Linked DNA regions of Oharaeibacter diazotrophicus. The main gene of each other region encodes a partner of the protein of the gene in region 2 in a complex. Links are inferred from orthologs where the notes say so. Each region holds a gene or a part of one and is shown on either strand. Other genes may lie near its edges.

Evidence for each region. Proteins that work in one complex are often made in the same cells at the same time.
Region 1: the proteins of EDD54_RS22415 (region 2) and oppB are in contact, whole or in part, in a cryo-EM structure (PDB 8Z21), measured with the Escherichia coli proteins. The link is inferred for Oharaeibacter diazotrophicus from one-to-one orthologs.

What each region holds. Positions count from the first base shown.
Region 1 is NZ_SNXY01000006.1:1,421,830-1,425,690, reverse strand. Bases 961-3,861 are described here. They hold oppB (oligopeptide ABC transporter permease OppB), read left to right. Parts: upstream 961-1,899; coding sequence 1,900-2,823; downstream 2,824-3,861. Other genes in these bases: EDD54_RS06700 (ABC transporter permease subunit), read left to right, coding at 2,816-3,861; EDD54_RS06710 (peptide ABC transporter substrate-binding protein), read left to right, coding at 961-1,755. In the rest of the region: more of EDD54_RS06710, read left to right, coding at 160-960. UniProt on the Escherichia coli protein: Part of the ABC transporter complex OppABCDF involved in the uptake of oligopeptides and of the ABC transporter complex MppA-OppBCDF involved in the uptake of the cell wall murein tripeptide L-alanyl-gamma-D-glutamyl-meso-diaminopimelate.
Region 2 is NZ_SNXY01000013.1:86,030-91,811, forward strand. What follows is about bases 1,829-4,624. They hold EDD54_RS22415 (ABC transporter ATP-binding protein), read left to right. Parts: upstream 1,829-2,623; coding sequence 2,624-3,625; downstream 3,626-4,624. Other genes in these bases: EDD54_RS22410 (ABC transporter permease), read left to right, coding at 1,829-2,609; EDD54_RS22420 (ABC transporter ATP-binding protein), read left to right, coding at 3,625-4,617; EDD54_RS22425 (four-carbon acid sugar kinase family protein), read left to right, coding at 4,614-4,624. In the rest of the region: EDD54_RS22400 (ABC transporter substrate-binding protein), read left to right, coding at 1-513; EDD54_RS22405 (ABC transporter permease), read left to right, coding at 668-1,624; more of EDD54_RS22410, read left to right, coding at 1,626-1,828; more of EDD54_RS22425, read left to right, coding at 4,625-5,684; EDD54_RS22430 (FadR/GntR family transcriptional regulator), read left to right, coding at 5,681-5,782. UniProt on the Escherichia coli protein: Part of the ABC transporter complex OppABCDF involved in the uptake of oligopeptides and of the ABC transporter complex MppA-OppBCDF involved in the uptake of the cell wall murein tripeptide L-alanyl-gamma-D-glutamyl-meso-diaminopimelate.

The sequences.
Region 1 (3,861 bases), on a different replicon or contig from region 2:
GCGCAAGTGTTTCCACATGACGCAACGACAGGTGCTTTTCCGTCTTGCCGTCGGCGCGGCAAGGCTTAGCGTATGCCGACCGTCGGTGGCGGGTGACCAGGGGAGTTCCGGAACGTGAACGGCCCGCCGCCGGCAGCAGAACAATGGAGGCAAATCCAGATGACCAGGATCGTGCTCGCCCGCGGCATCGCCGCCGCCCTCCTCGCCGGCACCGTGCTGTCCGCGCTGCCCGCGGCCGCCGAAACCGTCCTGCGCCGCGGCAACGGCGGCGAGCCGCAGACGCTCGACCAGGCCCACATCTCGATCGACATCGAGGGCTTCGTGGTGCGCGACCTGTTCGAGGGCCTGACGGTCTACGACAACAAGGGCGAGGTGATCCCCGGCGTCGCCGAGAGCTGGACGCTGTCCGACGACGGCACGGTCTACACGTTCAAGCTGCGCGAGAACGCCAAGTGGTCGGACGGCTCGCCGGTGGTCGCCGACGACTTCGTGTTCGCGTGGCGCCGGCTGCTCGATCCCAAGGAAGCGGCCGAATACGCCACCATCCTCTATCCGGTGAAGAACGCCGAGGCGATCAACACCGGCAAGGCCGCGGTCGATACGCTCGGCGTCAAGGCGGTCGCGCCGAAGACGCTCGAGGTCACGCTGGAGCGCCCGACCCCCTACTTCCTGCAGCTCGCCACCCATTACGCGGCGCTGCCGGTCAATCCCGCCAACGTGCAGAAGTTCGGCGCCGAGTTCACCAAGCCCGGCAACATGGTCTCGAACGGCGCGTTCAAGCTGACCGAGTACGTCGCCAACGACCACATCACCGCGGTCAAGAATCCCGAATACTGGGATGCCGCGAGCGTCAAGATCGACAAGGTGATCTACAACCCGTCCGAGGACATGGCTGCCACCGAGCGCATGTTCGAGGCCGGCGAGCTCGACGTGGTCTACCAGTTCCAGGCCGACCAGCTCGACTTCCTCAAGGGCAAGCTCGGCGAGGACCAGATCAAGGTCGCCCCGAATCTGGCAACCTACTACTACGTCTTCGACACCCGCAAGCCGCCGTTCGACGACGTCCGCGTCCGTCAGGCGCTGTCGATGGCGGTCGACCGCGACTTCCTGTCGGAGAAGATCTTCACCAACTCCTATCTGCCGAGCTACGCCTTCGTGCCGCCGGGCATGGAGGGCTACACCCCGGCCGAGGCCGACTTCGCGTCGATGGACCAACTCGACCGCGAGGACAAGGCCAAGGAACTCCTGAAGGAGGCCGGCTTCGGCGAGGGCGGCAAGCCGCTCAAGGTCGACATCCGCTACAACACCTCCGAGAACCACAAGAAGGTGGCCACCGCCGTCGCCGACATGTGGAAGGCGATCGGTGTCGAGGTCACCATGCAGAACCTCGACGTCAAGTCGCACTACGCCTACCTCCAAGAGGGCGGCGCCTTCGACGTCGCCCGTGCCGGCTGGTCGGCCGACTACGCCGACCCGGAGAACTTCCTGAACCTGCTCGTCTCCTCCAACACGGCCTTCAACTACGGCCACTGGAAGAACGACGAGTTCGACGCGCTGATGAAGAAGTCCTACGAGATCCGCGACCCGGCCGAGCGCATGAAGGTGATGGCCGAGGCCGAGGCGATCTACGCCCGCGAGCAGCCGACCACGCCGTTCCTCAACAACGGCTCGCTCTGGCTCGTCAACCGCAAGGTCAAGGGCTTCGAGAACAACGCCGTCAACGAGCACCTCACCAAGTATCTCTCGGTGGAATGACCGCCTCCGCCGACCGGCCCGCTCCTTCGGAGCGGGCCGGTCGGCGTGGTCTCCGCACGCCGCTCCCGCTCCGCCGTCCCGGCTCCGGCCGGCCCGCGGCGGGGCGCCGACGGTCGTCGTCATCCCTCCGAGGGGAGTGCCCGGATGCTCGCCTTCGCCCTCCGGCGGCTCGTGTCGGCGGTGCCGACCCTGTTCATCGTCGTCACGCTGTCCTTCTTCCTGATGCGGATCGCGCCCGGCGGACCGTTCAACCTGGAACGTCCGCTCGAGCCCCAGGTTCTCGCCAACCTGAACCGCGTCTACGAACTCGACCAGCCGCTCGTCGTCCAGTACGTCCACTATCTCTGGAACGTCCTCCACGGCGACTTCGGCCCGAGCTTCGTCTACCGCGACTATACCGTCGCCGAACTCATCCTGCAGGCGCTGCCCTATTCGGTGATCCTCGGCTCCTTCGCCCTGGTGATCTCGGTGATCGGCGGAATCGCCGTCGGCACCTTCGCGGCACTGCGCCAGAACTCGGCGATCGACTACGCGGTGATGTCGATGGCGACGATCGGCACGACGGTGCCGAACTTCGTCGTCGGCCCCGTGCTGTCGCTGGTGTTCGCCGTGATGCTGCGGCTGGTTCCGGCCGGCGGCTGGGGCAACGGCGGCTTCGACGACCTCGTGCTGCCGATGGTCGCGCTGGCGCTGCCGCAGCTCGCGGTGTTCGCCCGCCTGACCCGCGGCTCGATGATCGAGGCGCTGCGCGCCGACCACGTCCGCACCGCCCGCGCCTACGGCCTGCCGGCCCGCTCCGTGGTGGTGCGCCATGCGCTGCGCGCCGCGCTGATGCCGGCCGTCAGCTATCTCGGCCCCGCGGCCGCCGGTCTCCTCACCGGTTCCGTGGTGGTCGAGACGATCTTCTCGCTGCCCGGCGTCGGCCGTTACTTCGTGCTCGGCGCGCTCAACCGCGACTATACGCTGGTGATGGGCACCGTGGTGCTGATCTCGGTGTTCATCGTGGTCTTCAACCTGATCGTCGACATCCTCTACGCCGTGATCGACCCGAGGGTGCGCTATGAGTGACGCCGCCGCCGCCATGCCGCCGGCCTCCGCCGGCAAGGGCCAGAGCCTCGGCTCGATCGCGCTCGCCCGGCTCCGCCGCAACGCCGCCGCCATGACCAGCCTCGTCGTGCTGGCGCTGGTCTCGCTCGTCTGCGTGTTCGGGCCGCTCGTCTACCCGCACCGCTACGACGAGATCTTCCCGAGCTACGTCGGCGTACCCCCGAGCCTCGAGCCCTATCCGCTCGAGGACACGCTGACGAAGGTGATGACCACCGCCGCCGACCGCGGCCGGGTCAAGCTGGAGGCGTTCGACGTCGAGGGCTCGACCTACACCGCCCGCCTCGTCAAGGACGCGCCGATCGACCCGCGCGTCACCCGCTATCTCGACCGTCCGGACGAGTTCGACGGCGCGACCGTCGCCGAAACGCTGGACGACGGCCGGACGCTGGTGGTCACCGGCACGGTGAATCGCCAGTATTTCCCGATGGGCACCGACCGCAACGGCCGCGACCTGTTCGTGCGCGTGATGATCGGCGGCCAGATCTCGCTGACCGTCGGCATCCTGGCGACGCTGGTGTCGCTGGTGATCGGCGTCGCCTACGGCGCGATCTCCGGCTACGTCGGCGGCCGGGTCGACAACGTGATGATGCGCCTCGTCGAGATCCTCTACTCGCTGCCCTTCATGTTCTTCGTGATCATGCTGGTGGTGTTCTTCGGCCGCCACTTCGTGCTGATCTTCGTGGCGATCGGCGCGATTGAGTGGCTCGACATGGCCCGCATCGTCCGCGGCCAGACGCTGTCGATCAAGCGGCGCGAATACGTCGAGGCCGCCAACGCCATGGGCCTTTCGACCGCGGCGATCATCCGCCGCCACGTGGTGCCCAACACGATCGGCCCGGTGGTCGTCTTCGTCACCGTGCTGGTGCCGCAGGTGATCCTGCTCGAGAGCTTCCTGTCCTTCCTCGGTCTCGGGGTCCAGGAGCCGCTGACGAGCTGGGGCACGCTGATCGCCGAGGGCTCGGCCGCGATGCAGGCTTCGCCCTGGCTGCTGATCTTCCC
Region 2 (5,782 bases):
TCGAGCTACGGCGGGCCGGAGCGGCTGCCGCGCCTCCTGTTCGTCGGCATCTCCTCGCCGGCCAACGAGGCGGCGGCGCAGTACATCGCCGAGCAGTGGCGCCAGAACCTCGGCATCACCGCCGTCGACATGAAGCCGCAGCAGGACCAGTACGCCGGCCCCGACCAGAACGCCGTCCAGATCTTCCGCGACGACGTCGGCACCCGCGTGCCGGACGCGGTGTCCTACCTCGCCGGCTCGATCGCCTCGACCTCGGGCAACGCCAAGAACAAGATCGGCGGCTACAAGAACGACAAGGTCGACGCCCTGCTCGCCGAGGCCGCCACCAAGGCCGCCGACGATCCCGAGCGCGTGCGGATGGCGCAGGAGGCGCAGAAGCTGTTCCGCGACGACTTCGTCTTCCTGCCCTGGTACTCGCAGACCATGTCGCGCTGGGCGCGGGCCGAGGTGAAGGGCATGGAGAAGAACCTCGACTGGCAGATCGTCGCCCCCTGGGACATCTCGATCGGCTGACACCGCGCGCCGGCGGTGCCAGCCGCCGGCGCCCTTTCGCCGCCCGACCGCCCTCCCCTTCCTCCCGGGGGCTCGCGGCCGGGCGGCGACTTGCGACGACGGACGCGGGCGACGACGCCGCGAGTCCCCCCGAGCCTCCGGGATCCGAACGACCATGCTGCGCTACGTCGCCACCCGCTTCCTGCTCTGGATCCCCTCGGTGATCCTCGTCATGCTCGGCGTCTACGCCCTCGCCTTCTACGGCGCCGGCGACCCGATCAAGCTGATCTTCCTGCGCGCCCCCGGCGACGTCGCCTACGACCCCGCCCGCATCGAGGCGATCCGGGTCGCCGCCGGGCTCGACCGCTCCTTCGCCGAGCAGTTCGGCGCCTATCTCTGGAACCTCCTCCACTTCAACCTCGGCAACTCGCTGACCTCGGGCCGTTCGGTCTGGGCGATGATCAAGGCGGCGGCGCCGGTGTCGCTGCAGCTCGGCCTCGCCGCGGTGGTGCTGACGGCGGTGGTCGCGGTGCCGCTCGGCATGGTGGCCGCGCTGAACCAGAACACCCGCACCGACTACGCCATCCTCGGCGGCGCGCTGCTGCTCTGGGCGATCCCGCCCTATGTCGCCGGTCCGCTGCTGATGGTCGGGCTGATCATGGTGCTGCCCGACGGCCGCATTCCCTACGGCTGGGGCGGCCTCGCCGACGTCCGGGTGCTGCTGCCGCTGATCGTGCTGTCGTTCCAGCCGATCGCGCTGATCGTGCGCCAGACCCGTGCCGCGGTGATCGAGGTGCTCTCGGAGGATTTCGTGCGCACCGCCCGCGCCAAGGGCGTGCCGGACCTGGTGGTGGCGCTGCGCCACGTGCTCCGGCCGGTGCTGACGCCGGTGGTGACCCAGCTCGGGCTGATCATGATCACCATCGTCAACGGCGCGATCTTCGTCGAACTGGTGTTCGGCCTGCCCGGCCTCGGCCGGCTCACGGTCAAGGCACTGACCGACAACGACTATCCCGTCATCCTCGCCATCACGCTGATCGGGTCCTTCCTGGTGATGCTGTCCAACCTCCTCGTCGACGTCGCCTATCCGCTCCTGGATCCGCGTGCGGCCGACGGCAGCCGGGGACGCTGAGATGTCCGCTCCGACCGCTCCCCTCGCCTCGTCCCCGGGGCCCCTCCCCTCCCCCGCCGCCGACGACGGGCCGACCAGCCTGTGGCGCGACGCCTGGGACCGGCTCGCCCGCAACCGGCTCGCCGTGTTCGGCCTCGTGGTGATCGCGCTGCTCGCGTTCGTCGCCCTGTTCGGGCCGTGGCTGACGCCCTACGACTTCCTGACCCAGGCGCTCGACGCCCGCAACCAGGGCCCCTCGCTCGCCCATCCCTTCGGCACCGACGACCTCGGCCGCGACCTCCTCTCGCGGGTGATCTACGGCACCCGCACCGCCTTCGTGGTCGCGATCGTGGTCACCGGCGTCGCGGTGGCGATCGGCACCGCGCTCGGCGCCGCCGCCGGCTTCTTCGGCGGCTGGACCGACCGGATCGTCAGCTGGGTCACCGACCTCGTGATGAGCGTGCCGAACCTCCTGCTCGTCATCGTCATCAACGCCTCGCTGAAGACGCCGATCGGCGCTTGGATGGAGGCGCGCTACATGGAGACGCTGAACCCGTTCTTCCGCGAGACCATGTGGGTCGACTTCCTGCTGGTGTTCGGTTCGATGGCGCTGATCTCCTGGCCGCCCTACGCCCGCCTCGTGCGCGCCCAGGTACTGTCGATCCGCAACCGGCCCTACGTCACCGCCGCCCGCGCCCTCGGCCTGCCGACCCGGGTGATCCTCGCCCGCTACATCGTGCCGAACGCGCTCGGGCCGCTGATCGTCGCCGTCTCCGCCGGCCTCGGCACCGCGATGGTGCTCGAGAGCGCGTTCTCCTTCCTCGGCGTCGGCGTCAATCCGCCGGTGCCGAGCTGGGGCAACATGATCTCGGACGGCCTCCGGGTCTGGCAGCACCATCCGCACCTGCTGGCGGCGCCGGCCGCGGTGCTCGGCCTCGCCACCGTCGCCTTCTCCTTCCTCGGCGACGGTCTCAACGACGCGCTCAATCCCAGGGGCCAGAAATGACCGGGGGGCCAGAAATGACCGGCGCCGAACGCCTGCTCGACGTCCGCGGCCTCGTCGTCGAGATCGACGGCCGCCGCGGTCCCGCCACCGTCGTCGACGGCATCGACCTCCACGTCGACCGCGGCGAGACCCTCGGCATCGTCGGCGAGAGCGGCTGCGGCAAGAGCCTGACCATGCTCTCGCTGATGCGGCTGCTGCCCAACAAGATCCGCGTCGCCGGCGGCAGCGCCCGCCTCGACGGCCGCGACCTCCTGACGATGTCGCGTGGCGAGATGCGCGAGATCCGCGGCGGCAAGGTCGGTTTCGTGTTCCAGGACCCGATGACCTCGCTGAACCCGGTGATGCGGATCGGCGACCAGATCGCCGAGGCGTTGCGTTACCACCGCCGCCTCGACAAGGCGGCGGCACGGGCCCGCGCCGCCGAACTCCTGCGCCTCGTCGGCATCCCGAGCCCGGAGCAGCGGCTCGACGCCTATCCGCACGAACTATCCGGCGGCATGCGCCAGCGCGTCATGATCGCAATCGGACTTTCTTGCCATCCTGAGTTGTTGATCGCGGACGAACCTACCACCGCGCTCGACGTCACCATCCAGGCCCAGATCGTCGAACTGGTGAAGCGGCTGCGCGCCGAACTCGGCATGTCCGTGGTGTGGATCACCCACGACCTCGCGCTCGTCGCCGGCCTCGCCGACCGCATCGTCGTGCTCTATGCCGGCACCGTGGTCGAGGACGCCCCCGTCGACGACCTGTTCGCCCGGCCGAGCCACCCCTACACCCGCGGCCTGCTCGCCTCGATCCCGAAGCTCTCCGACGCCACCGCGTCGCGGCTGTCGTCGATCGGCGGCACGCCGCCGGAGCCCGGAAGGCGGCCGCCCGGCTGCCCCTTCGCCCCGCGCTGCGCCATGGCCGAGCCGGCCTGCACGGCGGCGGTCCCGAAGCTCCAGGCGCTGCCCGGCGGCGGTAGGCACCGCGTCGCCTGCCCGGTGGCGGTGCGAATCCGCGCGGAGGCGGCGTGATGGACGGCGAAACCCTGATCCGCGTCGAAGGGCTGACCAAGCACTTCCACGTCCGCCTCGGCGCCTTCGGCGAGCGCGCGGCCACCGTCCACGCCCTCGACGACGTCAGCTTCGACATCTTCGAGGGCGAGACGCTGAGCCTCGTCGGTGAGAGCGGCTGCGGCAAGTCGACCACCGGCTTCGCGTTGCTCAACCTGCACCGGCCCTCGGCCGGCCGTGTCGTCTACCGCGGCCGCGACATCGCCGGCCTCGACGAGAAGGCGATGCGGCCGTTCCGGCGCGACCTCCAGATCGTGTTCCAGGATCCCTATTCGACGCTGAACCCGCGCATGACGGTGGGCGAGGCGGTCGCCGAGCCGGTCCGCCACCACGGCCTCGCCAAGGGCGCCGACGTCGCGACCCGCGTCGCCGCCCTGCTCGCAGACGTCGGCCTGCCCGCCCGTTTTGCCGCGCGCTATCCGCACGAGCTCTCCGGCGGCCAGCGCCAGCGCGTCGCGATCGCCCGGGCGCTCGCCTGCCAGCCGCGCTTCGTCGTCTGCGACGAGGCGATCTCGGCCCTCGACGTCTCGATCCAGGCGCAGATCATCAACCTGCTGCTCGACCTCCAGGACAAGTACGGCCTGACCTATCTCTTCATCGCCCACGACCTCGCCGTGGTCCGCCACATCTCGGACCGCGTCGGCGTAATGTATCTCGGCCGCTTCGCCGAGCTCGGCCGGCGCGACCAGGTGTTCGGCGAGCCGCTGCATCCCTACACCCGCGCGCTGCTCTCGGCCGTCCCCGAGGCGGACCCGGAGGTCGAGCGGAACCGGCGCCGACAGGTGCTGCAGGGCGACGTGCCGAGCCCGCTCGACCCGCCGTCCGGCTGCCGTTTCCGCACCCGCTGCCCGATCGCGGTGGCACGCTGCGCCGAGGCGGTGCCGGCCTTCCGCGAGGTCCGGCCCGGCCACCACGTCGCCTGTCATCTGGTCGGGGAGGGCGTGGCGACATGACGGTCCGGGTCGCCATCGTCGCGGACGACCTCACCGGGGCGCTCGACACCGCGGCGCCCTTCGTGTCGGCGGGGCTCGCGGCGGCGGTGGCGGTCACGCCCGCGGCCCTCGACGAGGCGATCGGAACCGGCGCCCGCGTCGTGGCCGTCGCCACCGCGAGCCGCGCCCTGCCGGAGCGGCTCGCCGCCGAGCGGGCGGCGCGGGTCGCCGCCCGGCTCGCCGGCTTCGACGTCGTGGTCAAGAAGATCGACTCGCGCCTCAAGGGCAACGTCGGCGCGGAAGCCGCCGCCGTCGCCGAAGCGACCGGACGACGCCTGCTGGTGGTCGCGCCGGCGGTGCCCGACCAGTCCCGCTTCACGGTCGACGGCCGCGTCACCGGACGCGGCGTGGCCTTGCCGCTGCCGATCGCACCGCTGTTCGCCGGACGGGCGGTCGCGGCCGTGATCCACGACGCCCGCGACGACGGCGACCTCGACCACGTCGCGGCCACCACCGACTGGAGCCACGCCGTCGCGGTCGGCGCCCGCGGGCTCGGGGCCGCCCTCGCGCGCCGCCTCGGCGTCGCCGATCTGGTGGCACGCGCACCCTTCGCGCCGGCCGGCGACACGCTGTTCGCCTTCGGCTCGCGCGACCCGATCACCACCGCCCAGATCGACCGACTGGTTGCCACCGGGCTCGTCGGCCGGCCGGTGGACGCGCCGCACGGCCGGTTCGCCCCCGACGCCCTCCCCGCCCTCCCCGCGGTGCTGCGCTGCACCGGCGCGATCGACGACGACCCCGCCGCGGTGGCCGAACGCTTCGGCGCCGGCGTCGCGACGCTGGTGCGGCGGCTGCGGCCGGCCATGCTGGCGACGGGCGGCGGCGACACCGCGCTCGCGGTGCTCGCCGCCCTCGGCGTCGGCGTGGTTTCGCCGCGCGGCGAGGTCGAGGACGGCGTTCCCTGGTTCACGGTGACGACGAACGATGGCGTCGCCCTCGCCTGCTCTGTAAAGTCGGGCGGGTTCGGGTCGCCGGAGACGCTGCTTCGCCTGTTGCCGCTCGGATCCGCCGCCGGAGTGACTTCGTGAGCCACGCAGAGAACGACGACAGCCGGGAGAAGGGTCTCGCGCGCACCGAGAAGGCCCGCCCGGCCAAGCTGGTGGACCGGGTGGTCGACCAACTGCTC